4 regions of the Streptomyces sp. NPDC102514 genome follow, and region 1 is predicted to be linked to each of the others. Evidence: riboswitches for the same ligand, from Rfam matches in the RefSeq annotation. Region 1 holds a riboswitch; each other region holds the start of a gene.

Region 1 (7,645 bases):
GCGCAGGCAGCGCTACGACAACGTCCCCTACGGCACCGCCTTCGAGAAGCTGACCGCCCTCGCGTACCCGGAGGGCCACCCCTACCACCACACCCCGATCGGCTCGATGGCCGACCTGGACGCGGCCACCCTTGAGGACGCGCGCGCGTTCTTCCGCACCTACTACGCGCCCAACAACGCCGTGCTGTCGATCGTCGGGGACATCGACCCGGAGCAGACGCTCGGCTGGGTCGAGAAGTACTTCGGTTCCATCGCCGGGCACGACGGCAAGCCCGCCCCGCGCGACGGCTCGCTCCCGGAGACCATGGGCGGGCAGCTGCGCGAGGTTGTCGAGGAGGAGGTCCCGGCGCGCGCGCTGATGGCCGCCTACCGGCTCCCGGAGGACGGCACGCGCGCGTCGGACGCCGCCGACCTCGCCCTGACCGTGCTCGGCGGCGGCGAGTCGTCCCGGCTCTACAACCGGCTCGTACGCCGTGACCGCACCGCCGTCGCGGCCGGGTTCGGCCTGCTGCGCCTCGCCGGAGCGCCCTCCCTGGGGTGGCTCGACGTGAAGACGTCCGGCGACGTCGAGGTCCCGGTCATCGAGACCGCCGTCGACGAGGAGCTCGCCCGGTTCGCCGAGGAGGGCCCCACCGCCGAGGAGATGGAGCGCGCCCAGGCCCAGTTGGAGCGCGAGTGGCTGGACCGTCTCGGCACGGTCGCGGGCCGCGCGGACGAACTGTGCCGGTACGCGGTCCTGTTCGGCGACCCCCAGCTCGCCCTGACCGCCGTGCAGCGCGTTCTCGACATCACCGCGGAGGAGGTCCAGGAGGTCGCCAAGGCCCGCCTGCGCCCCGACAACCGCGCGGTGCTGGTCTACGAGCCGGTCGCCCCCGAGGAGACCGACGCGGCCGAAGAGACCGGCGCCGCCGACAACACCGACGAGGAGGCGGCCAAGTGACCGAGCTCGCCACGATGGAGTTCCACCCGCAGCCCCAGGCCGGCGAGGCCAGGCCCTGGGCCTTCCCGGCGCCCGAGCGCGGCACCCTGGGCAACGGCCTGACGCTGCTGCGCTGCCACCGCCCCGGCCAGCAGGTCGTCGCCGTGGAGGTCCTTCTCGACGCCCCGCTGGAGGCCGAGCCCAAGGGCCTCGACGGCATCGCCACGATCATGGCGCGGGCCTTCTCGGAGGGCACCGACAAGCACTCCGCCGAGGAGTTCGCCGCCGAGCTGGAGCGCTGCGGCGCCACCCTGGACGCCCACGCCGACCACCCCGGCGTACGGCTCAGCCTCGAAGTGCCCGTCTCCCGGCTGCCCAAGGCACTCGGCCTGCTCGCCGACGCCCTCAGGGCACCCGCGTTCGAGGACGGCGAGATCGAGCGGCTGGTGCGCAACCGGCTCGACGAGATCCCGCACGAGAGTGCCAACCCGGCCCGGCGGGCCGCCAAGGAGCTGTCCCGGCAGCTCTTCCCGGCGGACTCCCGGATGTCGCGCCCGCGCCAGGGCACCGAGGAGACGGTCACCGCGATCGACTCGGCGGCCGTACGCGCCTTCTACGAGAAGCACGTACGCCCCGCCACGGCCACCGCGGTCGTCGTCGGCGACCTCACGGACGTCGACCTCGACGCGCTGCTCGGGGACACGCTCGGCACCTGGACCGGCTCGCAGGCCCAGGCGCGTCCCGTGCCCTCGGTGACCGCCGACGACACCGGCCGCGTGATCATCGTGGACCGGCCCGGAGCCGTCCAGACGCAGCTGCTCATCGGCCGCGTCGGCGCGGACCGCCACGACCGCGTGTGGCCCGCCCAGGTGCTCGGCACGTACTGCCTCGGTGGCACCCTCACCTCCCGCCTGGACCGCGTCCTGCGCGAGGAGAAGGGATACACCTACGGTGTGCGGGCGTTCGGCCAGGTGCTGCGCTCCGCTCCGGACGGGACGGGCATCTCGATGCTCGCCATCAGCGGCTCCGTGGACACCCCGAACACCGGCCCGGCGCTCGACGACCTGTGGAAGGTGCTGCGCACCCTCGCCGCCGAGGGTCTGACGGACGCCGAGCGCGACGTCGCCGTGCAGAACCTGGTGGGTGTCGCGCCCCTGAAGTACGAGACCGCGGGCGCCGTCGCGGGCACGCTCGCCGACCAGGTCGAGCAGCACCTGCCGGACGACTTCCAGGCGACGCTGTACAAGCAGCTCGCCGCGACCGGCACCGTGGAGGCCACCGCTGCCGCCGTGAACGCGTTCCCGGTGGACCGCCTGGTGACCGTCCTAGTCGGGGACGCCGCGCAGATCGAGGAGCCCGTCAGGGCCCTCGGCGTCGGCGAAGTCAGCGTCGTGACGGCCGAGTAGGGATCCGCGACCGGGCAGGGCCCGCGATCGGGCGGGACCTGTTCACGGTCGGGGCCCGGGTGACTGGACGAGTCACCCGGGCCCTTTTCTGTCCTTCTCCGTCCATGGTTTGTCCGTATTGCAGGGAAGTTGCCTGTCTGCCCTGTGGCATGCGCTACAAAAATGGTGATCCGTTTGTCTATTGAAAGAGGCGCCGCTTAGCGTCGGTCCGGCTGTTCGTCAGGCACTGCGCCGCGTCCGCGGCACCGGACAGTCATCGCCGAGTCCCCGTATGGCGCGAGCCAGGGGAGCCGGGGACCCAGGTCCCTGGGGTGAATCGGACGCCCTTCCCGAAGGGGGTCCGTAGGAGACCTTCCTGCTCCGAACCCGTCAGCTAACCCGGTAGGCGAGAAGGAAGGAAAGGACCAGCCACTTCATGGCGTTCACCCGCGCCACGGGGAAGCACCGTCTTCCCAGCCGCATGACGCGCACCACCCGCAGGACCGTCGGCGTCGCCGCCCTGGCCACCACCGGTGTCGTGGGCACGCTGGCCGCCCCGGCGTTCGCCGCCGAGAGCGAGATCGAGCAGACGGGCCCCCTCAAGGCCGTCACCATGGGCGACTCGGTCGCCCACGAAATCGACGCGCAGGCCGTCGCCCAGCGCCAGGCCGCCGACCAGGCCGCCGCCCGCGAGAAGGCCGAGGCCGCCGCGAAGAAGCGTGCGGAGGAGGCCAGGGCGAAGGCCGAGAAGGAGCGCGAGGCCAAGGCCCGTGCGGCCCGCGAGGCCGAGCGCAAGCGCCTCAACGCCTACACCGCGCCGATCACCGGCTCGTACGTCTCCACGTCCTACCAGGCCGGCGGCGGCATCTGGTCCTCCGGCAGCCACACCGGCATCGACTTCCACGCCGCCAGCGGCACCGCCGTGCACGCGGTGGGCTCCGGCACCGTCGTGGAGGCCGGCTGGGGCGGTTCCTACGGCAACCAGATCGTCATCAAGATGGTCGACGGCACGTACACCCAGTACGGGCACCTCTCGTCCATCGGTGCCTCGGTCGGCCAGACGGTCACTCCGGGGCAGCAGATAGCCCTCTCCGGGGCGACGGGCAACGTCACGGGGGCGCACCTGCACTTCGAGGCGCGGACCACCGCCGAGTACGGCTCCGACATGGACCCGATCGCTTACCTCCGCGGGCACGGCGTGAACGTCTGACCGCACGGCACCCGCCGCCGCGGTTCCGCGCGGCACCGCATCTCCGTCGTAGGCCCCGGCTCACCGAGCCGGGGCCTACGCGCGTTCGGACGGCTTCCGGTCACTTTCGTACCGGACGACCGCCTGTTCAGAAGCCCGGTGTGTCCAAAAAATATCCATGGATTCCCGGCTGCCTTCGGAATTTCCCGTTCTCTGCAATAGAGTCACCGAACAAGCGTCAATCGACCGCGTTTCGCGGGGATTAAGGCGGAGGTCCGGTCATGCGTATTCCCGCGCGCTCGGTATGCACGGCGATCCGGGACGACATCGTCGCGGGTGTCTACGAGCGCGGCAGCCGGCTCACCGAAGAACTGCTCGCGCGCCGCTACGGCGTCTCGCGGGTCCCCGTGCGCGAGGCGCTGCGCACCCTGGAGGCGGAGGGCTTCGTGGTCACCCGCCGGCACGCGGGCGCGTGCGTCGCGGAACCCACGGAGCAGGAGGCCGCCGACCTCCTGGAGATGCGCGTGCTGCTGGAGCCGCTGGGCGCCGCCCGTGCCGCCCAGCGGCGCACCGAGGCCCATCTCAAGGTGCTGCGCGGCCTGGTCAGGCTCGGCCAGGAGCGGGCCAGGCGGGGCAACAGCGAGGATCTGCGCTCGCTCGGCGGCTGGTTCCACGAGACGCTCGCGCAGTCCTCGGGCAGCCCGGCGCTGACCTCGACGCTCGGCCAGCTGCGGCACAAGATCGCCTGGATGTACTCGGTCGAGGCGCCCGCGCACCCCGCCGAGTCCTGGACCGAGCACGGGGCCATCGTGGACGCCGTGGCCCGCGGTGACAGCGACCGGGCCAGGGCGATCACGGCGCTGCACACGGAGCGGGCGATGTCCGCGCACCGGCTGCGTTTTCCCGGCGGGGACCGCGCCGAGCGTGTGAGGACTTCGCAACATCCCGTAAACACAGCGGGCCTGCGGCATTAACAGAAGCACCGTATACAAAGAGAGATATTCGGCAGGGCCCTATTTCCGGTGCCCTTTTCTTCCGCGTGCCCTGAATTGTGGAGCACGTCATTTCAGTGCGCGCGGAAGCGGGTGGAGGCGGGCGGAAATCAATACGCCGCACGCAGGAAAAGAACGGCCCCGGCCCCGTACGCTCCCGGACGCGCGAACGGCGGAGCCGCGTCGCCCGGGGTGTGGGTGACGCGGCTCCGCCGTACGGGGACCGATGGGGTCCGACGGAGTCCGGGGAGACCCGAAGGGTCCCAAGAGGTCCCAAGGGGTCCGAGAGGGCCTGAGGGTCAGACGGTCTCGGGGAGTTCGTCGAGGCCCTCGGCGACCAGCTTCGCGAGGCGGTCGAGCGCGGCGTCCGCACCCTCGGCGTCGGAGGCCAGGACGATCTCCTCGCCGCCCTGGGCGCCCAGGCCGAGGACCGCGAGCATGGACGCGGCGTTGACGGGGTTGCCGTCGGCCTTGGCGATCGTCACGGGGACGCCGGTGGCCGTGGCCGCCCGGACGAAGATGGAGGCGGGACGGGCGTGCAGGCCCTCGGCCCAGCCGACGTTGACGCGGCGCTCAGCCATGTGATGCTGCCCTTCAGGTGTCAAGGTTGTCTAGACCAGTGTTCCATACGGTGAACGGTGAGGCGTGCCGTGCGCGGGTGCGGGCCCGGACCGGCCCGGGCCCCAAGACTGCCCCGGGTCCCCGCCGGGCGCGAACCCGCCGTTGTCGGACCCGAGTCGTACTCTGGGCCCCATGCAGACCCCGACGGACCGGCACGAGTACCCCGCTCACTGGGAGGCCGACGTCGTGCTGCGCGACGGCGGCACCGCGCGCGTCCGGCCCATCACGGCCGACGACGCGGACCGCCTCGTCAGCTTCTACGAGCAGGTGTCCGCCGAGTCGAAGTACTACCGCTTCTTCGCGCCGTACCCGCGTCTGTCCGCCAAGGACGTCCACCGTTTCACCCACCACGACTTCGTGGACCGGGTGGGACTCGCGGCGACCGTAGGCGGCGAATTCATCGCCACCGTACGGTACGACCGCATCGCCGCGGACGGCCGGCCCGCCTCCGCCCCCGCGGACGAGGCGGAGGTCGCCTTCCTCGTCCAGGACGCCCATCAGGGCCGCGGCGTGGCCTCCGCCCTGCTCGAACATGTCGCGGCCGTCGCCCGTGAGCGCGGCATCCGCCGCTTCGCCGCCGAGGTGCTGCCCGCCAACAGCAAGATGATCAAGGTCTTCACGGACGCCGGGTACCAGCAGAAGCGCAGCTTCGAGGACGGCGTCGTACGCCTGGAGTTCGACCTGGAGCCCACCGACCGTTCCCTCGCCGTGCAGCGCGCGAGGGAGCAGCGGGCGGAGGCGCGTTCCGTGGCCCGGCTCCTGGCACCCGGTTCGGTCGCGGTCGTCGGAGCGGGCCGCACCCCCGGGGGAGTGGGCCGCAGCATCCTGGACAACCTGCGCGACGCGGGCTTCACCGGGCGCCTGTACGCGGTGAACGGCGAACTTCAGGAGAAGGAGCTCGCCGGAGTCCCCGCCCACCGCTCCGTTCGCGACATCGGCGAGCCCGTCGACCTCGCGGTGATCGCCGTCCCGGCCGAGCGGGTCCCCGAAGCGGTCGCGGAGTGCGGCGAGCACGGGGTGCAGGGGCTCGTCGTGGTCTCCGCGGGGTACGCCGAGAGCGGCCCCGAGGGCAGGGAGCGCCAGCGCGAGCTCGTACGCCAGGTGCGGACGTACGGGATGCGGCTGATCGGGCCGAACGCCTTCGGAGTCATCAACACCTCGCCGCGCACCCGGCTCAACGCCTCGCTCGCCCCGGAGATGCCGCGCACCGGACGCATCGGCCTGTTCGCCCAGTCCGGAGCCATCGGGATCGCGCTGCTGTCCCGGCTGCACCGGCGCGGCGGCGGGGTCACCGGGGTGACGGGCGTGTCGACCTTCGTCTCCTCCGGCAACCGCGCGGACGTGTCCGGCAACGACGTCCTTCAGTACTGGTACGACGACCCGGACACCGATGTCGCGCTCATGTACCTCGAATCGATCGGCAACCCGCGCAAGTTCACGCGCCTCGCCCGGCGGACGGCCGCGGCCAAGCCGCTGGTCGTCGTCCAGGGCGCGCGGCACGGCGGAGCCGCGCCCCAGGGACACGCGGTACGGGCCACCCGGCTGCCGCACGCCACGGTGTCCGCCCTGCTGCGGCAGGCCGGGGTCATCCGGGTGGACACGATCACCGAGCTGGTCGACGCGGGGCTGCTCCTGGCGCGCCAGCCCCTGCCCGCGGGCCCGAGGGTGGCGATCCTCGGGAACTCCGAATCGCTCGGGCTGCTGACGTACGACGCGTGTCTCGCCCAGGACCTGCGGCCGCTGCCGCCTCGCGACCTGACGACGGGCGCCTCCGCCGAGGACTTCCGGGACGCGCTGGCGCACGCCCTGGCCGACGACGCCTGCGACGCCGTCGTGGTCACCGCGATCCCGGCGGTGGGCGAGAGATCGGCGGCGGACGCCGCGCTGGCGGAGGCCCTGCGTTCGGCCTCGGCGGCGGCTCCCGCCAAACCGGTCCTCGTGGTGCACGTGGAGCTGGGCGGACTCGCGGAAGCCCTGTCCGCGGCGGCCAGCACCGCACCGGCCGGAAGCACGGCACCGGCCGACACCACAGCGGACGGCACCGCGCCGGCCGACACCACAGCGGACGGCACGTCACGGGTCGCCACCACAGCGGATGGCGCCACACTGCTCGGCACCGCGTCAGCGGCATCCGGCCCCGCCCCGCGAACCGCTCCCGTCCTCCCCGCTCCCGCCCTCCCCGAAGCGGCGGACGGCGCCGGGGCGGAGAGCGCCGCGGTGGACTCCCGGCTCATCCCCGCCTACCCCGCCGCCGAGCGGGCCGTGCGCGCGCTCGCGGAAGCGGTGAAATACGGCCAGTGGCGGCACGAGGCCGCCGATCCGGGGCGGGTGCCCGAGTACGAGGACATCGACGAGAAGGGCGCGGCCGAACAGATCGGCCGCCTTCTCGTCGACGGGGAGGGCAGCACCACCGCGGAAGCGGGACAGACGGAGCCGGGAGCGGCGGTGCCGGCGTGGGAGCCGGGCCCGGCCGAGGGCGCGCTCACCCTCGGCCCCGACGACACCTGCGCCCTCCTCGCCCGGTACGGCATCGACGTCC
Region 2 (7,645 bases), on a different contig from region 1:
ACGCGGACACCCTCGGCGCGACGGTGATAGCGCCGATCGTGGAGGAGTCGGCGAAGGCGGCGGCGGTCCTGCTCGTCTTCCTGTTCCGCAGACGGGACTTCACGGGGATAGTCGACGGCGTGGTGATAGCGGGCGTCACGGCGACCGGCTTCGCGTTCACCGAGAACATCCTCTATCTGGGCACGGCCTTCGGCACGGACCAGCTCACCGGCGACACGGGCCTCTTCTCCGTCACCGCCGCGACCTTCTTCGTACGCGTGATCATGTCGCCCTTCGCGCATCCGCTGTTCACCGTGCTGACGGGCATCGGCTTCGGCATCGCGGCGCTCTCCGCGGACCGCCACCAGGTGCGCCGCGTCGTCCTGCCCATCACCGGGCTGCTGCTCGCGATGGGCATGCACGCGATGTGGAACGGCTCGTCGGCGTTCGGGGAGTACGGCTTCTTCGCGGTCTACGCGGCGTTCATGGTCCCGTCCTTCGGACTGCTCACGTGGCTGGCCGTCTGGACACGCCAGCGCGAACTGGGCACGGTCCGCACGGAGCTGCCCTCGTACGCCGTCGCGGGGTGGCTGGCCGCGCCCGAGCCGTTCGTGCTCGGCTCGATGAAGGCGCGGCGGCTGGCGCGGGAGTACGCCACGCATCACGGCGGGCGGGATGCGGGGCGGGCGGTGGCGGAGTACGAGGCGTACGCGACGTCGCTGGCGTTTCTTCGCCACCGGGGCCGGCGGGGGCGGGCGGGGGCCGACTTCGCCGTGCGGGAGCGGGAGTTGCTGCACGAGCTGTGGGCTCGGCGGGAGCCGGCTCGGCCGGCGCTGGCGTATGCGGCGCGGGCGACTTCGGCGGTGCCGGTGCCTGTGCCCTGGGCTGGGCCGGGGTATGGGTATCCGCCGCCTTACCCGGCGTACAACCCGTACCGGTCCTGACCGCCTGCTTGCATGGTTGCGCAGTTCCCCGCGCCCCTTGGGGGGCAGCACCGCCGTGCTTGGGGTCGAGTGCCCGGTGCGGGCCGTCTCGGGCTGGGCGCGCAGTTCCCCGCGCCCCTGAAAGCCAAAGCAACAACGCAAGCCCGCCCCAACCCTGCCCCCCCCGCCCCGCGAGGGTCACTCCGACGCGCGTGTCAGCTTTGTGAGGTCCGTGTCCGTCAGGGTGAGGTCCGCCACCGACAGCAGGGCCGGGAGCTGGGACGGGGTGCGGGCGCTGGCCAGGGGGACGGCGACCGTGGGGCGGGAGGCCAGCCAGGCGAGGGCCACGGTGGCGAGCTCGGCGCCGCGTTCCTCGGCGACCTCGTCGAGCGCGGTCAGCACCCGCTGCCCCCGCTCCGACGCGAGATGCTTGCCCGCCGCACCGGCCCGCGGGCTGTCGACGTCCGCGCCCGCCCGGTACTTGCCGGTGAGGAAGCCCGAGGCGAGCCCGTAATAGGGGACTGCGGCCAGTCCGCCGCGCGAGGCGACCTCCTGCAGCGGACCCTCGTACGTGTCACGCGACACCAGGCTGTACTGGGCCTGCAGCGCCACGTACCGCACCAGCCCCTCGCGGTCGGAGGCGTCCAGGGACTCCTGGAGCCGCTCGGCGGAGATGTTGGACGCGGCGATCGCGCGCACCTTGCCGGAGCGCACGAGCTCGTCCAGGGCCCCGAGGAACTCCTCGACCGGCACGGAGGGGTCGTCGTAGTGGGTGTAGTAGAGGTCGATGTGGTCCGTCCGCAGCCGGCGCAGCGACGCCTCGGCCGCGGCCTTGACGTTCGCCGGGGACAGGCCCTTGTACGCGGGATGCGCGCCGGCCTTCGTGGCGATGAGGACGTCGGCGCGGTTGCCGCGCGCGGTCAGCCACTCGCCGATGACGGTCTCGGACTCGCCGCCCTCGTTGCCCGGCGCCCAGGCCGAGTACGCGTCGGCGGTGTCCACGAAGTTCCCGCCGGCGGCCGTGTACGCGTCGAGGACGGCGAAGGAGTCGGCCCGGTCGGCGGTCCAGCCGAAGACGTTGCCGCCCAGGGCGAGCGGAAAGACCTCAAGGTCGGACGAACCCAGCTTGCGAAGAGAAGTCATGCCAAAACCAACGGCCGAACCGGACGGCCGTATTCCATGCACCGCGACATCGCGACCCCACAGGGCGCGGACACCGGCTTGCGGGTCGGGGCTTTACGGGTTGAGGCCCTTGCCGCGCAGCCAGGCCATCGGGTCGATCCCGGTGCCGCCGGCCGTGTGAACCTCCAGGTGGAGGTGCGCCCCGGTGACGTTCCCGGTGGCACCCACGCGCCCGATGACGTCGCCCGTGCTGACCTTCTGCCCGACGCTGACGCCGATCGACGACTGGTGGGCGAACCACAGCTCCGTACCGTCGTCGAGCGTGAGGACCGTGCGGTAGCCGTACGAGCCGCTCCAGCCCGCCTCGGTGATCGTGCCGCTGTGAATGGCCTTGATCGGGGTACCCGTGGGAGCGGCGAAGTCCAGACCCGTGTGCTGACCGGAGGACCAGAGCGAGCCGGACTGCCCGAAGGTGGAGGTGATCGTGTACGAGGAGGTGGGCAGTGTGAACTGCTTGGCCAGCTCGGCGAGGCGTGCGGCCTCGGCCTTCGCCTTGGCCTCCTCCTCCTTCTTCGCCTTCGCGGCGGCGGCCTTGGCCTTCGCCGCGTCCTGCTCCTTGGCGGCGAGCGTGGCGGCCTTCTTCGCGGCGGCGGCCTCGGCGGCGGCCTGGGCCTCGCGGTCGACCTGGTCCTGCTGGAGTTCGGCCTGGAGCATGATGCGCGAGCGCAGGGCCTCGCCGGCGTCGGCGTTGCCCTCCTCGGCGTCGGCCTCGGTGAGTCCGGCGGCGGTGAGCGCCGTGCTGGAACCCTCGGGGGCCTCGTCGTCGGAGATCAGCGAGCCGACGTTGGGCAGGTCGGGGATCGAGATCGACACCGGCGGCTTGCCGGTCTGCGCGGAGGCCATGCCGCCCGCGCCGACGGCGGCTATGACACCGACGCCCAGAACGGTGGAGCTGCGGGCGAGTCCCCCGCCACGCTGCTTGGCGACGCGGTGCTTGCCGCGGACGGGAACGACGGTGTCCGCGCTGGGATTCCAGGGCTCCCAGGTCTCGTCGTCCCTGCGGGCGCCGAAGGCGAAGGTGTCGGGCTTCTTCTCGCCCGAGGTCTCTCCCGTCACCTCGTCAGGCATGAACGAGGGTGTGGGGGCAGGCCTGTTGAACGCCACGTGGGCGCGCTCCTTTCCTTCCTTCTCGCCTACCGGGTTAGCTGACGGGTTCGGAGCAGGAAGGTCTCCTACGCGCGTCAACCGCGGTGTTCACCACCACGAAAGACACGCGATTCACCCCATGTAGGTGGTTCCCCGGTTCCCTTGCGGGATTCGGCGCGTGCGCACGGAGCCGTCTCTTGTGACGGCTGGGACACCGCGCTGCGTTATCGAACGTTAATAGACTCAGGCACCGGATTCCAAGCTGTTCTTGATGATCGTTACGGCTCCTGGCCTGGACTTAAACGCTGGGAGCGGGGTAAATCGGGCGAGTTGATCGCCATTCACAGGTACGGGTTTTATTGACGGTGTGTCAGTTGTTATGCGCAGGGGCGTCGTTCGACTACTGCAGGTGATATAGGTCCGGAAGAGCGTCCCGGCTCCCTCACGGCCGGCGGACGGCGAGCAGCGCCATGTCGTCCGTACCGCCGCCCCCGGTGTACCGGAACACGTCGTCCACCACCTCGGTGAGCAGCGCGTCGGGCCCGGCGAACTGGCGCCCGGACAGCCGTGCCGCCGGGTCGAAGAACACACCCCGTCCGTCCCGGGCCTCGGACAGTCCGTCCGTGTGGAAGAGCAGCATGGCCCCACCCGGGAAGTCCTCCTCCTGCGCGCGGTCGGGCCAGGCGCCCAGGTCGCCCATCCCGAGGGGCAGCGCGGGTTCCGCCGCGGCGAGCGTGCGTACGGTTCCGTCGCCGCGCAGCAGGAGCGGCCCGGGATGGCCGCGGTTGACGAGCCGTACGCGCTGGGCGCCGTGCGGGATCTCGGCGAGCACGGCGGTGATGAAGCCCTCGAAGACCTCGACGCTGTCGCGCCGCACCCCTTCGCGCATCAGCGACCGCTCCAACCGCTGGGCGACCCCCTCCAGGGTGCTCTCCTGTTCGGCGGCCTCCCGGAAGGCCCCGATGACGACGGCCACGGCGGCGACCGCGCCCATGCCCTTCCCTCTCACATCGCCCACGACGAGCCGTACGCCGTGCGGGGTGTCCTGCACGGCGTAGAGGTCGCCGCCGATGAGCGCGTCGGTCTGCGCGGCCACGTACCGGACCGCGAGGTCGAGGCCGCCGGTGCGCGCGGCGGGTTCGGGCAGGACGGCCCGCTGGGCGGCCTCGGCGATCTCGTGGGCGGAGGCCAGCCGGGCGTTGCCCAGGCTCACGAGCCGGTTGATGACGACGGCGAGGCAGGCGACCGTGGCCACGGTCGCGATCTCGGTGATCCCGCTCGCGTCGACGGCGAACCGCACGGTCACCAGCACCATGGCCGCCGTGCCCGCGACGCCCGTCCACACGGTGGCGCCGAGCGACAGCAGGGGCGCGGCGACGAGCGAGGCGGCCGAGAAGAAGGGCGCGGCGGTGATGTACTGCGGGGTGAGGACGTCGTAGAAGACACCCGCGACGATCAGCAGCGCGGGGAGCACGCGGACGACCGCGCGGGTACGGGGATACAGGCCGGTCCGCTTGTCCGGCGGCGGCCCGGCGGAGCCCGGCGACCGCTGCTCGACCGCTCGACGCCCGATCACGTGTCTCCTGCCCTCGACCACCTCGCTCCGTCCAGAGTTCCGGGACCGGCGGGGCGGGGCGAACGGACGGGGACCGGGCGAGTGAGCGCCGGCGCGGGGACGGCACAGAGGAAGGTAAACACCTGAGGCCGCAAAACACCTGAGGCCGGAATCCATTGGATTCCAGCCTCAGGCCTTCAGTAGCGGGGACAGGATTTGAACCTGCGACCTCTGGGTTATGAGCCCAGCGAGCTACCGAGCTGCTCCACCCCGCGTCGTTGAGACCACTGTACGCCATTCGCGGGACCCCGCGCACACGGGTGGATGTCAGCCCCGGTTCAGGTGGCGGTTGGGTGCCTTGGCCGCGCTCTCGTGCTCCGGGAGTACGACGACGACGGCGCCCTCCGCCGCGAGCAGGCCGTTGCCGTCGGCGGCGGCCACGAACGTGTCGGGCTCGCGCCACGCGGTGACGACCCGGCGCACGCCCGCGTCGAGGATCAGCCGGGCGCAGGGCGCGGGCCGCGAGGCGCGGCGGGCGCAGGGCTCCAGGCTGCTGTAGACCGTGGCGGCGGGAAGCCGGGGGTCGTCCGGCGCGATCTTGGCGAGCGCGGCCTCCTCGGCGTGCGAGACGGGGTCGGACTCGCGGGAGTACCCGCGGGCCAGCTCCGTGCCGTCGGCCGCGACGACGACCGCGCCGACGCTGAAGGCGGTCCGCGAGGGCGGGCACTCGGCGGCCAGTTCGCAGGCGAGCGCCAGCCACCGGTGGTCGGCGGCGGAGGGTACGGGTCCGGTTCCGGGCGCGGTGGGCACGTACCGCATGAGCACCACGTCTCCCACGGGCCGGGTCTCGATCAGCCGCAGCCGGCTGCGGGGGCCGCCGGGGTATGCGCCGTCCCCGAAGAGCTTCGGCGCGTGCGGCTGGCCCACCACGAGGGGCGCGAGGGCGAGCTGCAGTTCGTCGGCGAGGCCCTGCTGGAGGAGCTGGGTGTGGACCCGGCCGCCGCCCTCGACCATGAGCCGCCGTACGCCGCGGACGTCGTGGAGGTGGGTGAGCACGGCCCGCCAGTCCAGTCCGGGCCCCACGGCAACGACGTCGACGCCGAGCCCGTGCAGGGCCTCGGCGGCCGTCACGGCGCCCTCGTCCGTCGTGTAGACGACCTTCTCGCCGCCGGTGGACCAGAAGTTGGCGGCGGGGTCCAGGTCGCCGGTGCCGCTGACGGTGACCTTCAGCGGGTACGCGGGCCGGCCGGCGGCGACGCGGGCGGCGCGGCGCTCGGCGGAGTTCACGAGGAGCCGGGGGTTGTCGGCGCGCAGGGTGCCCGCGCCGACCAGGATGGCGTCGGAGTCGGCCCGTACCTCGTCGACCCGGTCGAAGTCGGCGGGGCCGGAGAGCAGCAGCCGTTCGGGGCCGGTGTCGTCCAGACGGCCGTCGAGGGAGACGGCGGCGGACAACAGGACGTGGGGGTGGGGCATGGACGCGCTCTCTTTCGCGGGTGGGTGGGGCAAGCGAGGCGGGTGGGGCGGGGCCCGGTCCCGGGCTTCGGCTCGGCTTGGTTCAAGTTTGAAGCAAACTTACACTGGGGGCATGACGACCCGCTGGCTCACCCCCGAGGAGCAGCGCGCCTGGCGCGCCTACATCGCCGCCTCCCACCTCCTGGAGGACGCGATCGACCGGCAGCTCCAGCAGGAGGCCGGTATGCCACATGTCTACTACTCCATCCTGGCCAACCTCTCCGAGGCGCCGGACCGCCGCCTGCGCATGACCGATCTCGCCGAGCGGACGAAGATCACGCGCAGCCGGCTGACGTACGCGGTGACGCGCCTGGAGAAGGACGGGGCGGTACGCCGTGAGGGCTGCCCCAGCGACAAGCGCGGCAGTACCGCGGTCCTGACCGACGAGGGGATGGCACTGCTGGAGCGTACGGCTCCCGGCCATGTGGAGACGGTCCGCGCGACCCTCTTCGACCGGCTCACCCCGGAGCAGGTGGGGCAGCTGGAGGAGATCTGCGCGAGTGTCGCGCGGGGCCTGGAGGGCGACGACGCGCAGGCCCCGCCGGACGACGTCCCGTGGCGCCGCCGCTCGCCGGGCCCGTGCACGTAGCCCCTCCGCCCGGGGCCGCTTCCCGCGGACATCCGTTGCTTTAACTTTAAAGCATGGGTTAGGGTCTCGATTCGAGGATCTGCTTCAAATCTGAAGCAGATGAGGAACGTGGACCGGAGTACCCGCATGCCCGACTACCCCGCCGCCACCCAGCGCTCGCGCGTCCGGGTGCCCCTGCGCTTCCACGACGGCTACAGCGTCGACGCCGAACTGGTCACCTTCCACGGCCTGACCGACGGCCAGGAACACGTGGCGATGGTCCTCGGCGACCCCGCCGGCGCCACGCCCTTGGTCCGCCTGCACTCCGAGTGCCTGACGGGCGACGTCTTCGGCTCCTCGCGCTGCGACTGCGGACCGCAGCTGCGCGAGGCCGTCGAGCAGATCGCCGAGCGCGGCGGCGTCCTCCTCTACCTCCGCCAGGAGGGCCGCGGCATAGGCCTCTACAACAAGCTCGACGCGTACGCCCTCCAGGACGAGGGTCTCGACACGTACGCCGCCAACACGGCCCTGGGCCTGCCCGAGGACGCCCGCGACTACACGGCGGCGGCCCAGATGCTGACGGCGCTCGGCATCACGGAGCTGGACCTGCTGTCCAACAACCCCGACAAGGCGGAGCAGCTCCGGACGCTCGGCATCGACGTACGACACCGCGTCCCGACGGGCGTGTTCACGACGGCCCACAACGTCCTGTACCTACGGGCCAAGGTCCTCCAGACCCAGCACACACTCCCCCTGGCAGAGCTCACGGCGGGCTGACGCGACCGGCCGCCGCTTACGGAAGCGGTGACTCCGCGGTCCGGCGGGGCAGAACGGTGACCA
Region 3 (7,645 bases), on a different contig from region 1:
CTCCGGCGAGGAGCACGACGAGGGCCGCGACGCGCAGCGCGGTGTCGGCGCCGTGGATGAAGGCTTCGGTCACGGCGGTGTGGTCGGCCGGGCTCAGCGTGAGCGCTTCCTGGACCGTGCGCGGAACCGGCGTGTGCCGGCTCAGTTCGGCGGGCAGGTGGTGCGTGAATCCGGCGGTGAGGACGGTGCCGACGACGGCCACCCCCAGAGCGCTGCCCAGTTCACGGGTCGCGGACTGCAGCCCGCCGGCGATGCCCGCCCGCTCCACGGGCAGGGCCGAGGCGATCTGTGCGGTCAGACAGGGCGCGGCCAGCATGATGCCGAGCCCGATGACGAACAGACCGGCCGCGTACACGGGATAGGCCATGGTCGAGGCGTACGAGAGGCCGAGCAGACCGGCGCCGGTGAGCGCGAAGGCCGCGGCGAGTGTCGCGGGGTTGCCGATACGGCGAATGAGGCCGGGTACGTAACGGGTGCCCAGCAGGAGCGGGACGGTCAGCGGGATGATTCCGAGCCCTGCCTGCAGCACGGAGAAGCCGCGTCCGTACTGAAGGAGTGAGGCGTTGACATAGAAGAGCCCGAAGTTCCCGAAGAACGTGAGGGTCATACCGAGGGCGGCGCCGCTGAGTGCCGGGCTGCGGAACAGGCGCGGGTCGAGCATGGGGTGGGGGACGCGCAGTTCGACCCGTACCCAGCACAGCCCCAGCAGCACGCTGCAGGCGAAGGCGGTGAGCACGACCGTGCTGCCCCAGCCCTGTTCCGGCCCCTCGATGATTGCGGCCAGCAGTGCCACGACGGCCGCCACGAACAGCAGCGTGCCGGGCACGTCGAGGGTGCGCTCGGACCGGGCGCTGCGCGGTGCGGTCCGAGCCGTCCACGCCAGGCAGCAGACCGCTATGAGGGCGACCGACAGGAACAGCGTGCGCCAGGAGCCCGTACTCAGCACCGCTCCGCCTCCGACGTTGCCGACGACGCCGCCGATGCCGGAGGCCGCCGCCCAGACGGCCAGCGCGTGGGGGCGCCGCTCGGGGGCGGTGGCGTGCAGGAGGATGCCGACGCAGTTCGGCAGGACGCAGGCGGCGCCGAGGCCCGTGACGGCACGCCCTGTCAGCATGATCGGCACGTTCGGCGCCACGGCCGACACGACGGCGCCGAACGCGACGGTGCCGAGCCCCGCCATGAGGACGCCCTTGCGGCCGAACTTGTCGCCGGCCGCACCGGCGGGGATGACCAGACAGGCGAAGACCACCACGTAGGCGTCGACGATCCACAGCAGGTTCGACGACGTCGGTCGCAGTGCACTCGCGGCCAGTTGCGGCACCGCCAGGTTGATCGCGGCGACGAATCCGACCACCAGGGCGGTGCACACACTCACGCAGGCGAGCACGGTCCCGGACCGCCGCGCCGGGCGCAGGGTGCCTTCCAGTGTGGACGTCATGGCTCTCGATTCCTGTCGCGGATCACGGAACACGAAGCACGGCCGGACACCGCCCGGCCGGCCCCTCCCGGGACAGGTCGAGGCAGGGCCGGGCACTCGCTTCCGAGTCACCGTGCACCGTAAAGGTAGCACATACGAGACACTGTGCCTCGTATACAGTTGCGGCATGGTGGATGGAAGTGGCCGCGGTCGGCCCCGCAGTGAGAGCGCACGGGCCGCCGTGCTGCACGCCGTCGACGACCTTCTGGTGGAGGTGGGGTACGCGGCCCTGACCATGAAGGGCATCGCGGAGCGGGCGGGCGTGGGCCGGCAGACCGTGTACCGCTGGTGGTCGAACAAGGCGGAGGTGCTCTACGAGGCCAGCGCCATCGACGCCCGGCAGGAACTGTCCGTGCCCCGCAGCGGCGATCCCCGCAAGGACCTCAAGGCCTATCTCGACGCCCTCGTCGGCTTCCTGGCCCGCTCCGACGCGGGCGCGGCCTACCGTGCCCTCATGGGCGAGGCCCAGCACGACGCGGAGGTCGCGGCGCTGCTCGCGTCCCGCGACATCCTCGGGGAGAGCGCCGCCGAGGTCGTGGAGGCGGTCCGGAAGCCGAGCGGCACCGCGCTCTCACTCGAACAGGCGACCGCGCTCCTGATCGGCCCGCCCTTCTTCCACATCCTGACCGGGCGCAGCGCGGACGGCCTCGACACCGAGCAGCTCACGGAGCAGTTCGTGCGCGCCCTGAACCATCCGGGGGCCTGACACGCCCCCGCCCGCCCCTGTCAGCCGTTGAGCAGCCGTCCGGCCGTCCGGCCCGGGACATGCCGAAGGCCGGACCCCGGGGATCACAGGGTCCGGCCTTCGGAGATTCACGTCGGCCGACGTCGGTCGGCGCCCGTGGGCGTCAGTCCGCGTCAGGCAGCGCCGGAAGGCGTCAGACGGAGACGCCCTTGGCGCGCAGGTACGCCAGCGGGTCCACGTCCGAGCCGTAGTCCGGGGTGGTGCGGATCTCGAAGTGCAGGTGCGGGCCGGTGACGTTGCCCGTGGCACCCGAGAGGCCGACCTGCTGTCCGCCGGTCACGGTCTGACCGGCCGAGACGGAGAGGGAGGACAGGTGGGCGTACTGGGCGTAGTGGCCGTCGGCGAGCTGGATGACGACCTGGTTGCCGTACGCGCCGCCCCATCCGGCGGAGACGACCGTGCCCGCGCCGACGGACTTGAGCGCGGTACCGGTGGGCACCACGAAGTCGACACCGGTGTGGTAGCCGCTGGACCACATACTGCCGGACATCTTGTACGAGGTGCCGATGGACGCCCCCGTGACCGGCAGCGTGAAGCCGGTGGCCGTCGAGGTGTCCGCCGCCTTGGACGCCGTGGTCGTCTTCTTGGCCGCGGGCTTCTCGGCGGCCTTGTCGGACGACTTGGAGGCGGTGGAGTCGGAGCTGGACGCCGCCGCCTTGCCGCCGAGGGCGAGCTTCAGGCCCGGGTGGATGAGGGACGGGTCGCCGCCGATGGAGGTGCGGTTGTCCGAGTACAGCTTCTTCCAGCCACCGTTGACGTCCTGCGTGTCGGCGATCTTCGACAGGGAGTCGCCCGAACGCACGGCGTACGTCCTGGTGGCGACCTTCTTCGCCTCGGCCTGCTTCTCGGCGGTCGGAGCGGCGGCGGCGGACTTGCTCGCGATGGTCGAGACGTTCGCGGCGCTCGCCACGGAATCGGCGGCGGTCTGCGGAGTCGCGGCGTGCGCTCCGGCGGCGCCGAGCAGCGGGAGGGCGAGAGCGGCGCCCCCGGTTCCGGCCACGGCCATGGAACGCGAGAAACGCTGGGACTTGGGACGGCGGTGCTTACCCTTCGCGGGCATGACGAATTCCTCTCCGGCGCCTGCGAGGTGAGCTGTCGGGTGCGAGCTGGAGATGCCCGGCCGTGCTTTCGCACGACTTAACCCCAAGCCGTTCCGGAGACCGGAACAGGCGTCTTACCTGTGGGTCCCCCGCTCCTGCCACGTACGGGTGAGTGCGGATTCCGGGCGGCGGCAGGATTGGGCGTCCGTCCGGATTGGAGGTGAACGTAAGCGACATGAAGAGGCGCAAACAAGCTTGGGGGTTTCCTGTGTGCCCCGTTTTCTTGATCCTCGACCGAAATACCGGTCACCCTGTGTGAATGCGGTCTATCCACCGCTTGTTAAAGCCCTGCAAACAAAGCGGACTTACGTGAGCACGGCGACAGCGGAACGTCACGGATATGACGCTGCTCACCAAGGACCACTCCAGGAGCCTTCACTCCGGCGCGAGTTGGAATGAAGGCTCCATTACGGACACAACAGTCAGATACGACGCAGTCGGATAACTGCCGCATCGAGGTCTCCGCGCAGCCCCGTCCGCAAGCCGTGGTGCAACAGCACCGCACCTCGGTGGACTTCGCCCGTTTCGAGGCATTCGTACGATGCCGACGGGTCGAGGCCCCGCAGTCGCACCGGCAGGGCCGGCTCACCGTAGTGCTGGGCCTGGAGCCAGGCGAGGACGACGACCTCGCCGTCACGGACGTACTGGACGGCGCTCAGTCCGCCCTGCGGCGCCCGCAGCCGATGGAGCTCACCGCCCTGCACGACGGGCCTGATCTCCTTGTAGAGCTCCACCCAGGTCCGCGCCTCGGCCAGTTCCTCCCCGGTCCAGCGGGTGAGGTCGCCGCCGACGCCGAGCACCCCGGCCATCGCGCTCACGAAGCGGAAGCGCAGCGAGCTGACACGTCCGTTGAGCTGCGCGTTCGGGCTGTCGGTGACCCAGGCGGCCATGGCCCGCGCGGGATGCACCTGACTGAAGCCGTGCTGGATGGCGAGCCGGTCGAGCGGGTCGGTGTTGTCGGAGGTCCACACCTGGTCCGTACGGGCCATGATCCCGAGGTCGATCCGGCCGCCGCCGCCCGAGCAGGACTCGAAGGCGACGCCCGGGTGGGCGGTCCGCAGCCGGTCCAACAGCTTGTACAGGGCGTGCACATGGTCCACCCACAGCCGTTGCGGGTAGGCCTCGCCGAGCCAGCCCGCGTCGGTGAAGGCGCGGTTGAAGTCCCACTTCACGTAGTCGATCGGGGCACTGGAGAGCAGCGCGTCGAGCTGTTCCCACAGGTACTCCTGGACGTCCTCACGGGCGAGGTTCAGCACGAGCTGATTGCGCAGTTCCGTCCGCTTTCGTCCCGGCTGGAACTGCACCCAGTCCGGGTGCGCGCGGTACAGCTCGCTGTCCGGGTTGACCATCTCGGGCTCGACCCAGATGCCGAACTGCATCCCGAGCCCGTGCACGTAGTCGCTCAGCGGATTCAGTCCGCCCGGGAAGCGGTCCCGGTTGACCGTCCAGTCGCCGAGGCCGGCCCGGTCGCTGGTGCGCGCCCCGAACCAGCCGTCGTCGACCACGAACAGTTCGACGCCCGCCTCGGCGGCCCGGCGGGCGAGCGCCCGCTGCTGCTCCTCTGAGATGTCGAACTCCGTGGCCTCCCAGGAGTTGTAGAGCACGGGCCGGTCCTGCTCCGCGTCCGGGATCACGTACGCGCGCTGGTACGCGTGCCAGGCGCGGCTCGCCCCGCCGAAGCCGCCGTCGCTCCACAGCCCCGCGAAGACGGGAGTGACGAAGGTCTCCCCCGGCTCCAGCCGCAGCAGGCCCGAGTCGTCGTACCCGGCCCCGCCGGTGATCTGCACGCGCGCGTCGGGCAGTTGGGCCACCGCGATCCGCCAGGTGCCCGACCAGGCGAGCGCGCAGCCGTAGACCTCGCCCAGCTCCTCGGTCGCCGTGCCGTCCGCGTCCAGGGCAACCCAGGGCAGGTGCTGGTGCCCGGTGTGCCCGCGTCGGCTGCCGATGATCTTCTCGCCGTACGTCAGCTCGGAGCGCACGAGCCGGGACTCGGCCGCCCACCGTCCGTGCAGCTGGGACAGCCGCCACCCGTCGCGCTGCGGGAGTGTCCAGGTCGCGGAGTCGGCGCGCAGCACCTCCAGGGCGGGCCCTTCGTTGGCGAGGGTCACCCAGCGCTCGACGACGTCCGTACCGGCCCGCATCCGGTAGTGCAGGGTGATGCCGAGCCCGGAGTCGGAGAACCGCAGCCGCAGCTCGTCACCACCGGCCCCCTCGGCCGCCTCTCCGTCGGCGGTCTCCCCGTCGACGATCGTGTAGTCCTCGAAGCGCCATTCGGTGCCGCGCCGGTCCGGCGTGCGCACCGACAGCGCGGGCCGAACGAAGCGGGGGCCGCCCTCGACCGGGTACTCCTCGTGGCCGTCGAGGGTCGCCTCGAACGCCCAGTACTCGGGACCCGGGCCCGCGGCGAGCGCCTCGGCGTCGGGGAGCGCGATCCTCGGGCCCCAGTGCAGATGAAGCAGCTCGTCCTCGTCACCGAGCCGCAGGCCGTAACTGCTCGTGGGCCCCGAAAGAAGCCACGTACGGCCGTCTGCGCCGATCTCTACCATCAAGCCCTCACATATTCGAACAGGCACGCTCAAGCCCCAACATCATCAGGGCCGACCTGCCCTTCGGGCAACGCCTGTGGACAACTCATTGGCCCACGAACCGATGTCGTATCGTCGGATACGCACCTCGCCGACGAGCCGCGTCGGTGGCCGAGGGGAGGAGCCCCCGTGACGCAGCAGGTCCCGTCGACCGAGCCCGAGCTGACCGGCGTACGCAACTTCCGCGATGTGGGCGGCCTGCCGACGGCGGACGGCCGGCGGGTGGCGTACGGGCGGCTGTTCCGCAGCGGCCACCTCGCGCACGCGACGCCCTCGGACGCCGCGTTCCTCGCCTCGCTGGGCCTGCACACGATCTTCGACTTCCGCAACGCGGCGGACCAGAAGCTGGAGGGCGCCGACGTCGAGCTGCCCGGCGTGCGGAACGTGAACCTCCCGCTGACGGACCCCGCCGACGGCGCCGAGTTCTGGAAGATGGTCCGCGACGGGAACCTGGACGAGCTGCGCGGGCTGCTCTCGGACGGCCGGGCGGCGAACCGCATGATCGCGTCCTACCGCACGATCATCAAGCACCGCACGGCCGAGCACCGTCAGGTGCTGCACGCGCTGGCCGAGGACAGCGTCCCGGCCCTGATGCACTGCGCGGCGGGCAAGGACCGCGCCGGTCTCTCCGTCGCCGTGACGCTCCTCGCCGTGGGCGTCGAGCGCGAGGCGATCGTGACGGACTACCTGGAGTCGAACGCGGCGCACCGCCGCTACAAGGTGCACCGCAGCAGCTCCGCCTCCTCCGCGTACACCCCCGAGGTGATGGAGCTGCTCAGCCCGCTCTTCGACGCACGCGCCGAGTACCTGGCGGCGGCGTTCGACACGATCGAGGAGACCTGGGGCGGGGTCGACGCGTACCTGGAGCAGGCGCTCGACGTGACCCCCGAGATACGGGAGCGGCTGCGGCAGCGGTTCCTCGACTGACCGGACCGCCGCTCCGGTCCGCTACTGGTTCTCGGCCCCCAGCGTGAACAGCAGGTAGATGAAGGCGGCGAAGACGTGCCCGACCGCCACATAGATGATGAGCCGCACCCACAGCGCGCGCGGGAACTTCTCCTCGATGTCCTTCATGAGGATTCTCCTGGAATCGTCGTCGGCCCGAGGCACAGCGCGGCCGTCGGACTCTGCAGCAGGGTGTGTACGAAGAGGAGCTCGGCCCCGTCCCGGTCCGCGGCGGCGATCCGGTGCGGGGTCAGCGAGTCGAAGTGGGCGCTGTCGCCGGGTTCGAGGACGTGCGCGGTGTCGCCGAGGCACAGGCGCAGCCGTCCCTGGAGGACGTACAGCCACTCCTCGCCGGGGTGGACGCGCACGATGTCGCCCTGCGCCCCGTAGGGGACGTGCACGCGCAGGGACTGCATGCCGCGTCCGGCGGCGCCGGCCTGCCAGTACGTCCAGCCGCCGGCCTTCGTGGGCTCCATGGCGGCGGAGCGCACGACGGCGTCCCGCTCGGTGACCGTCTCGCCGAGCAGGTCGGAGACGGTGGTGCCGTAGATGCGGGCGAGGGCGAGCAGCATCGGCAGGGAGGGCTGGCGTTGGCCCGTCTCCAGCCGGGAGAGGTGCGCGGGGGAGAGTCCGGCCGCTGCTGCCGCGGACTCCAGGGTGAGGGTTGCGCGGCGGCGCAGGGCGCGTAGCTGGGGGGCGACGGTGGGGTGCGTACCCTTGTCAGGGTTCATGCCTCAATTGAGCCGCAGGGTTGCCTCAGAGGCAAATAACTTGCCTCAGAGGCAACACGGTC
Region 4 (7,645 bases), on a different contig from region 1:
CGCCGGGGTGGGGCTGGAGGGGGCCTCGGCCTGGGACCGGTTCAGGCCAGCGACCATCCGATGCCGTCCAGGATGTCGTGTTCGCTCACCACGACCTCCTGCGCGCCGGTTCGTTCCATGATCGCGAGGAGTACGAGGGCGCCTGCGCCGATGACGTCGACGCGGCCCGGGTGCATCGAGGGGATCGCCGCGCGCTCGGCGTGCGTGGCGGCCAGCAGGCTCTCGGTGATCTCACGGACCCGGTCCACGGATACCCGGGAGTGGTGGATGGCCTCGGAGTCGTACTCCGCGAGCTCCAGGGCGATCGCCACGACCGTGGTGACGGAACCGGCGAGGCCGACCAGCGTCCGGGCCTCCCGCAGGGGCACGGACTCCTCTGCGAGGTCGAGGGCAGCCTCGATGTCGGCGCGGATCGCCCGGACCTGCTCCTCGGTCGGCGGGTCGGTGACCTCGCCGTCCCGGACGAGGTGGCGTTCCGTCATCCGTACGCAGCCGATGTCCACCGAGCGGGCGCCGCGCACGTGGTCGTCGCCGACGACGAACTCCGTGGAGCCGCCGCCGATGTCCACCACGAGGTAGGGCTTGGCCAGGTCGTCACGGCCCGTCAGTTCCTTCGTGGCGCCCGTGAACGAGAACTCGGCCTCCTGGTCGCCGGAGATGACCTCGGGCTCCACACCCAGGATGTCGAGGACACCGCGCACGAAGTCGTCGCGGTTCTCGGCGTCGCGGGAGGCGGAGGTGGCCACGAAGCGCAGGCGCTCCGCGCCGTGCTCCTTGATGACCTCGGCGTACTCGCGGCAGGCCGCGAAGGTGCGCTCCAGGGCCTCGGGGGCGAGGCGGCCCGTGCGGTCGACGCCCTGTCCGAGGCGGACGATCGTCATGCGGCGGTCGAGGTCGACGAGTTCGCCGGTGTCGGGGTCCGCGTCCGCGACGAGGAGGCGGATGGAGTTGGTGCCGCAGTCGACGGCGGCGACGCGAGTCTTGATGGTGATCTCCTGTAACCAGTCGTTCGTCCCACTCAGGGGCTCCGCCCCCGAACCCCCGTTTGCGCCGTTCCCCGCGCCGCTTTAAAGACTGCGCAGTTCCCCGCGCCCCTAGATGCCAGGGCCGGGGCGCAGCCCCGCCTTTCAGGGGCGCGGGGAACGGCGCAATCTTTTAGGGGCGCGGGGAACGGCGCGATCAGCCCCCACCGGGCCGCACCCCACAGCGCACCCCGCCCCCCGGTTCACCCTGCCGTCGGCACGACACACGCCCCCTTGCGCCACCACTCCGGCAGCATCGCGATCGCCTCGTCCCCCAGGGGGTTCACCCCCGGCCCGGCGGCCAGCGAGTGCCCGACGAGGACGTGCAGGCACTTCACCCGGTCCGGCATCCCGCCGGCGCTGGGAAACCCTTCGAGCACCTCGATGGAGTCACGGCGCGCGATGTAGTCCTCGTGCGCGGCCCGGTACGCCTTGGCCAGTTCGGGGTCCGTGGCGAGACGCTCCGTCATCTCCTTCATGACGCCGTTCGCCTCCAGCGTGCCGATGGCGGAGGCCGCACGCGGGCACGTCAGGTAGTACGTCGTCGGGAACGGCGTCCCGTCGGGAAGCCGGGGGGCCGTCTCGACGACGTCCGGCTGTCCGCACGGGCAGCGGTGCGCGATCGCGCGCAGCCCGCGCGGCGGCCGCCCGAGCTGCTGCTTGAAGGCCTCGACGTCGGCGTCGGTGGGCTCGGTGCGCGGTGTGGGCGGCGGGGGCGTTTCCATGCCTTGGCTCTGTGTCCTTCTGGTTCAGTTCACTGGTCGGAGGCGTCGGCCTTGTCGACGCCGTCCCAGACGTTGGCGTACCAGGCCCGGTCGGCGGCCGTCCGGTCCGTACGCGTCTTCTTCGCCGCGTCGGGGTCGATCACGATGAAGCCGGTCTCGCCCGGCATCACGTAGTGCAGCCGTTCCCGGATGCGCTGCTCGGCGTACGCGTCGTCCTGCCAGCGCGCCTTGAGGTCGCGCAGCTCCTCGACGCGTTCGCGGGCCTGTTCGCGCTCGCGCTGCAGGTCGGCGACCTCGGCACGCTGGGAGACGTACTGCCTTATGGGATAGGCGAGGGCCACGACGAGCGAGCAGAGTACGAGGGCGAGAAGCGCCGCACGGCCGGTCAGCCGCGAGCGGCGCGCCTGGCGTTTGGTCTGGGAGCGGTAGACGCGGGCGGCGGTCTGCTCACCGAGCACCCGCAGCCTGGTCGCGGTGGAGAACCGGTCACGGTCCTTCACGGCCATCTGTCCCGCCTCCCCGATACGTACGTACGTCCCCGCACACGGTACGGGACCGGGTACGGGGACGTACGTACGACGCTGCCTACGAGGGTGTCAGCCCTTGAAGCGGGGGAAGGCCGAGCGGCCCGCGTACACCGCGGCGTCGTCGAGGATCTCCTCGATGCGCAGCAGCTGGTTGTACTTGGCGACGCGGTCCGAGCGGGCCGGGGCGCCGGTCTTGATCTGGCCGCAGTTCACCGCGACCGCGAGGTCGGCGATGGTGACGTCCTCGGTCTCGCCGGAGCGGTGGGACATCATGCACTTGAAGCCGTTGCGCTGGGCCATCTCGACGGCGTCCAGGGTCTCGGTCAGCGAACCGATCTGGTTGACCTTGACCAGCAGGGCGTTGGCGGAGCCCTCCTCGATGCCACGGGCGAGGCGCTCGGGGTTGGTGACGAAGAGGTCGTCGCCGACGATCTGGACCTTGGCGCCCAGCTTCTCGGTGATGACGTTCCAGCCGGCCCAGTCGTCCTCGTACAGCGGGTCCTCGATGGAGACCAGCGGGTACGCGGCGACGAGCTCCTCGTAGTACTCGGTCATCTCGGCGGCCGAGCGGGACTTGCCCTCGAACTCGTACTTGCCGTCCTTGTAGAACTCGGACGCGGCGACGTCCAGCGCGAGGGCGACCTGCTCGCCGGGGGTGTAGCCGGCTTCCTTGATGGCTTCGACGATGAGGTCGAGGGCCTCACGGTTGGAGCCGAGGTTCGGGGCGAAGCCGCCCTCGTCGCCGAGGCCGGTGGACAGGCCGCGGCTCTTCAGGACCTTCTTGAGGGTGTGGTAGACCTCGGCGCCCCAGCGCACGGCCTCGGAGAAGGACTCCGCGCCGATCGGCGCGATCATGAACTCCTGGATGTCGACGTTCGAGTCGGCGTGCGACCCGCCGTTCAGGATGTTCATCATCGGGACGGGCAGCAGGTGCGCGTTCGGTCCGCCCAGGTAGCGGAAGAGCGGCAGGTCGCTGGCCTCGGAGGCGGCGTGCGCGACGGCGAGGGAGACGCCGAGGATGGCGTTCGCGCCGAGCGAGCCCTTGTTGTCGGTGGCGTCGAGGTCGATCATCGCCTGGTCGATGAGGCGCTGCTCGGTGGCGTCGTAGCCGACGAGCTCCGGGCCGATCTGCTCGATGACGGCGAGGACGGCCTTCTCGACACCCTTGCCGAGGTAGCGGTTGGGGTCTCCGTCACGGAGCTCGACTGCTTCGAAGGCACCGGTGGAGGCACCGGACGGAACGGCGGCACGACCCGTGCTGCCGTCGTCGAGGCCGACCTCGACCTCGACCGTGGGGTTGCCTCGGGAGTCCAGGATTTCCCGGGCTACGACGACGTCGATGGACGGCACGAGCATCTCCTTCTGGGATGTGACACAAGCTGTGCCGGGCCGGAGGCCCGGTTGCGCGCAGGCCGTGGTGGCCCCGCGGGATGAGCCTAACCGGCTGCCGGGGATCGGCCAGCCCTCGACCGCCCCCTGGACAGAACCGAGAGGAAATTGTTTCCGAACGGAACAAAGACACGAGCGGAAAGAACAGGCAGAAAGAACAGCACAAAAAAGCCCCGCCCCGGTGCGTACGGGGGAACACGCACCGGAGCGGGGAGCCCGTGGGGGACGGGGGTGGCCCTCACGAGGCCCCCACTATGGAGGACACGGATGTGAGGGCGCTGTGGTTCAGTCGCGATTCGGATGTGGGCCGGACGTCCGGTCGAGGCCGAGCGGCCAGTGCCTCGACCGGAGGTGATGTCCGCGGTGATGCCCGCGGTCATGTCCGGGCCGCCGAAGCGGGGACGCGACCGATGAACCGCCGAGGGCGGGCCGGCCGTGGTGCGGCCGTCGTCAGCTGAGGTGCAGCTGCTGACCCGGGAAGATGAAGTCGGCGTCGTCGACGATGTCGTCGTTGAGCTTGTACAGCTTCGCCCAGCCGCCCTTGACCTTCTCCTTCGCGGCGATCTCGCTGAGGGTGTCACCCTTGACGACCTTGTACTCGCCGTCGCCCTTCTTGACCTTCTTGCCGGTCGGGGTCTCGACGGTCTTCTTCGCCGCCGGACGCTCCTGCGAACGCGAGGCGCGCTCCTCGGAGGACTGCGAGTTCTGCTGCTGCGGCTGCGTGGTGCTCTGGTTGGAGCCGCTGGAGCTGTCGGAGCCCGACGGGGCGGTGGAGCCACCGGTCGAGGCGCCGGACAGGCCCACGCCACAGCTCGGCCAGGCACCCTTGCCCTGGCTCGCGAGAACCTTCTCGGCGACGGCTATCTGCTGGGACTTGGAGGCCTGGTCGGCGGTGGAGGCGTACGAGCTGCCGCCGTACGCGGCCCAGGTGGAGGACGAGAACTGCAGGCCGCCGTAGTAGCCGTTGCCGGTGTTGATCGACCAGTTGCCGCCGGACTCGCACTGGGCGACGGTGTCCCACTCGGAGGCGGTGGCGGCGGAGGCTCCCGTGGCGCCCATCAGCGGGACGGCGACGGCGGCGGTGGTGACACCGGCCAGCGTGGCGATGCGGGTGGCCTTGGACGGGCGACGGTGCTTGCCCTTGCTCGAAAGCAGCATGAAGTGATCCCCTCACCGACGCCTGCGAGGTGAGCTGTCGGGTTCGGGCCGAGTGAGTTGCCCGGCCGCGCGACACTGCTGTCACGCGGCTTAACCCCAAGCCGTATCCGGTCTCGACGACCGGCTCCGGCACTTACCTTGGGTCCCCCGCTCCTGCCTACGGCGCTTTACGCGACGACTGTTCCCGTACGGCCGTTGGCAGGATTCGGCGTGCGACCGTCGGGGCTCACCAATGGCGAGCGGTCACGACCGTAGACACGGGCCGCGCCGAATTTCAAAGACGATCAGGGGTGTTGAGATCCATGTCTCAATTCGCCAAATCGGACATTCAGCGCGAACTGCCGCTGCTTTTCGCCCGATTCGGCGCCTTGATCACTACTTGCTCGACACTCGCTCAGCCGTCGACCGCGATGCGCTGACCGGGGATGATGAAGTCCGGGTCGGAGCCGATACTGTCCTTGTTCGCGGCGTAGAGCTCGCTCCACCCGCCGTCGATGCCAAGGGAGTCGGCGATGCTGGAGAGACTGTCGCCGGAACGGACCGCGTACGAGCCTTCGTCGGCGAGGACGCGTGAGGTGCTGTCGCTGCGCGAGGCGTGCCGGCCGGCGTAGTCGTCCGCACGGGGGGCCATGTCGACCTCTTCGGCGCTGCCGCCCCGGTGGCGGCCGGAACTGTCCGCGGCCTCGTCGGCCGAAGCGTCGTCGTTCTGGGACGACTTGTCCGAGTCGTCACCCTTCGCCTTGGTATCGGCGGACGAGCTGTCCGTTCTCTGTGACTCCGAGGCGGAGTCGTCGTCGGACTTCGCGTCGCCGTCCGTGGACGAGTCGGACTTCGCGCTGTCGCTCCCCTTTGCCGTATCGGCGTCGGCCGACGGGCTCGTGGCGTCCTCGGCGAGGCCTGTGTCGACGTCGGCGGAGCCGGAGTCCTGCGTCAGACCGGCGACGAGACCACAGGTCACCCAGGCGCTCGTCCCCTGACTGGCGAGGATCTTCTCGGCGACGGCTATCTGCTGCGAACGGCTGGCCTGGTCGGCGCTCGGCGCGTAGTCGAGGCCGCCGTTCTGCTCCCAGGTCTCCTGGCTCATCTGGAGTCCGCCGTAGAGCCCGTTGCCCGTGTCGGCGCTCCATGAGCCGCCGCTCTCGCACTCGGCGACCGCGTCCCAGGTCGTACCGCTGGCGGCACTCGCGCCGCTCGCACCGAGCAGGGGGATCGCGATGGCCGATCCGGCCACGCCGGCGGCGACGAGGAGCGCCGGGGCCTGGCGGGGGCGACGATGACGGCCGTTCCCGGAGAGCATGCGATTGCCTTTCGCGTGACAGCAAGGAATACGCACGGGGCACGGCGGAAAGCCGTGCTCGTGACTGCTGCGACGGGCGGACCTGCCGCATTGATGGGTGAACGTAGCGGCACTCGAACTCTTGTCACAAGTCGGTGCAGCGTAGATAACGTGAAGATCACAGAGTTGACGGAGGCTCACCTTCCGTCGCCTTCGGTGCTACGGCCGCCATGACTTCGGTCGACTTCCGTCAAGACTTCGCGACCGGGGTGAACTCCACCGGAAGCGTGCGCAATCCACGCATGATGAGCCCGCCACGCCACCTCAAATCGGCCGAATCTCCCGCCAGTTGCAGGTCGGGCAGCCGGGTCAGCAGCGTGGCCAGCGCGGTCTGGCCCTCCAGCCGGGCGAGGGGCGCGCCGAGGCAGTAGTGGATGCCGTGGCCGTAACCGAGGTGTTGGTTGTCACGGCGGGAGAGGTCGAGCGTGTCCGGGTCCTCGAACCGGTCGGGGTCGCGGTCGGCCGCCGCGAGCACGACGAGTACGGGGTCACCGGCGGCGATGTCCTGTCCGCCGACGCTGAGCGGTTCGGTGGCGAACCGCCAGGTGGCCAGCTCCACGGGCCCGTCGTAGCGGAGCAGTTCCTCCACGCCGGTCGCGAGCAGGTCCGTGTGGCCGGCCGCGAGGGAGTCCTGCAGCCGCTGCCGTTGGCCGGGGTGGGTGAGCAGCGCGTAGGTGCCGTTCCCGATGAGGTTCACGGTTGTCTCGAAACCGGCGAAGAGGAGGATGAAGGCCATCGCCGCGGCCTCGTTCTCGCTGAGGTGCTCGCCGTGGTCGGAGGCCCGGATGAGGCCGGAGATCAGGTCCTCGCCCGGTGCGGGCACGTCCGTGAGTTCCTGGCGCTTGCGGTGGATCAGCTCGGCGAGGTAGCCGCGCATCTTCTTGACCGACCGGGCGACACCGCCCCTGGGCCCGCCCCCGTGCCGGATCATCATCCCGGCCCAGTCGCGGAAGTCGTCCTGGTCCTCGCGCGGGACGCCGAGGAGGTCGCAGATCGCGTAGATGGGGAGCGGGAAGGCGAAGTCGTGGATGAGGTCCGCCTCGCCCTTCCCGGCGAACCCGTCGATCAGCTGGTCCGTCAGTTCCTGCACGCGGGAACCGAATTCGGCCACTCTCCGGGGTGTGAACGCCTTGCTGACGAGCCGCCGCAGCCGGGTGTGGTCCGGCGGGTCGATGTTGAGCAGGTGCGTCATCAGCTCGGCTTTCCGCTCCCCCGGAATGCCGGTCCTGCCCTTCGCGTGCTCGGTCCCGTCGTGATGGGCGGGGTTCTTGCTGAGCCGGCCGTCGGCCAGTGCCTGCTTGGCGTCCGTGTAACGGGTGACGAGCCATGCCTCCACCCCGCTGGGCAGCTTCGTCCGATGCACGGGGGCGTGCTCACGGAGCCAGGCGTACGCCGGGTAGGGATCGGTGGCGAACTCCCAGCTGAAGAGTTCGGGGACGGGCTGCCCCGTGGTCGGCGCGGGCGGCTGTGCAGGCGTTTCGGTCACTC

What was found. A riboswitch is a leader RNA that binds a small molecule or an ion and turns the genes downstream of it on or off. The one in region 1 is predicted to bind cyclic di-AMP.
Region 2: linked by a shared signal. The riboswitch ahead of ACZ60E_RS11415 (M23 family metallopeptidase) and the one ahead of ACZ60E_RS37390 (M23 family metallopeptidase) in region 1 are both predicted to bind cyclic di-AMP.
Region 3: linked by a shared signal. The riboswitch ahead of ACZ60E_RS06140 (M23 family metallopeptidase) and the one ahead of ACZ60E_RS37390 (M23 family metallopeptidase) in region 1 are both predicted to bind cyclic di-AMP.
Region 4: linked by a shared signal. The riboswitch ahead of ACZ60E_RS40450 (transglycosylase family protein) and the one ahead of ACZ60E_RS37390 (M23 family metallopeptidase) in region 1 are both predicted to bind cyclic di-AMP.

The regions. Positions count from the first base shown of each region.
Region 1 covers NZ_JBVJLW010000019.1:115,594-123,238, forward strand. Annotated here, with positions in the region: gene ACZ60E_RS37380 (M16 family metallopeptidase) at 1-940, shown strand, start outside; gene ACZ60E_RS37385 (M16 family metallopeptidase) at 937-2,325, shown strand; cyclic di-AMP (ydaO/yuaA leader) riboswitch at 2,573-2,728, shown strand; gene ACZ60E_RS37390 (M23 family metallopeptidase) at 2,741-3,514, shown strand; gene ACZ60E_RS37395 (GntR family transcriptional regulator) at 3,775-4,467, shown strand; gene ACZ60E_RS37400 (HPr family phosphocarrier protein) at 4,785-5,066, opposite strand; gene ACZ60E_RS37405 (bifunctional acetate--CoA ligase family protein/GNAT family N-acetyltransferase) at 5,239-7,645, shown strand, end outside.
Region 2 covers NZ_JBVJLW010000004.1:20,453-28,097, forward strand. Annotated here, with positions in the region: gene ACZ60E_RS11405 (PrsW family intramembrane metalloprotease) at 1-923, shown strand, start outside; gene ACZ60E_RS11410 (aldo/keto reductase) at 1,101-2,045, opposite strand; gene ACZ60E_RS11415 (M23 family metallopeptidase) at 2,139-3,188, opposite strand; cyclic di-AMP (ydaO/yuaA leader) riboswitch at 3,200-3,357, opposite strand; gene ACZ60E_RS11420 (PP2C family protein-serine/threonine phosphatase) at 3,613-4,746, opposite strand; tRNA gene ACZ60E_RS11425 (tRNA-Met) at 4,927-5,000, opposite strand; gene ACZ60E_RS11430 (dihydrofolate reductase family protein) at 5,053-6,198, opposite strand; gene ACZ60E_RS11435 (MarR family winged helix-turn-helix transcriptional regulator) at 6,311-6,826, shown strand; gene ACZ60E_RS11440 (GTP cyclohydrolase II) at 6,953-7,582, shown strand; gene ACZ60E_RS11445 (RipA family octameric membrane protein) at 7,645-7,645, shown strand, end outside.
Region 3 covers NZ_JBVJLW010000002.1:242,282-249,926, forward strand. Annotated here, with positions in the region: gene ACZ60E_RS06130 (MFS transporter) at 1-1,438, opposite strand, end outside; gene ACZ60E_RS06135 (TetR/AcrR family transcriptional regulator) at 1,605-2,183, shown strand; gene ACZ60E_RS06140 (M23 family metallopeptidase) at 2,356-3,282, opposite strand; cyclic di-AMP (ydaO/yuaA leader) riboswitch at 3,285-3,460, opposite strand; gene ACZ60E_RS06145 (alpha-galactosidase) at 3,745-5,868, opposite strand; gene ACZ60E_RS06150 (tyrosine-protein phosphatase) at 6,037-6,834, shown strand; gene ACZ60E_RS06155 (DUF6126 family protein) at 6,856-6,981, opposite strand; gene ACZ60E_RS06160 (helix-turn-helix domain-containing protein) at 6,978-7,583, opposite strand.
Region 4 covers NZ_JBVJLW010000024.1:2,340-9,984, forward strand. Annotated here, with positions in the region: gene ACZ60E_RS40430 (Ppx/GppA phosphatase family protein) at 42-986, opposite strand; gene ACZ60E_RS40435 (DUF501 domain-containing protein) at 1,226-1,747, opposite strand; gene ACZ60E_RS40440 (FtsB family cell division protein) at 1,777-2,253, opposite strand; gene eno (phosphopyruvate hydratase) at 2,344-3,630, opposite strand; gene ACZ60E_RS40450 (transglycosylase family protein) at 4,114-4,821, opposite strand; cyclic di-AMP (ydaO/yuaA leader) riboswitch at 4,826-4,996, opposite strand; gene ACZ60E_RS40455 (LysM peptidoglycan-binding domain-containing protein) at 5,216-6,118, opposite strand; gene ACZ60E_RS40460 (cytochrome P450 family protein) at 6,348-7,643, opposite strand.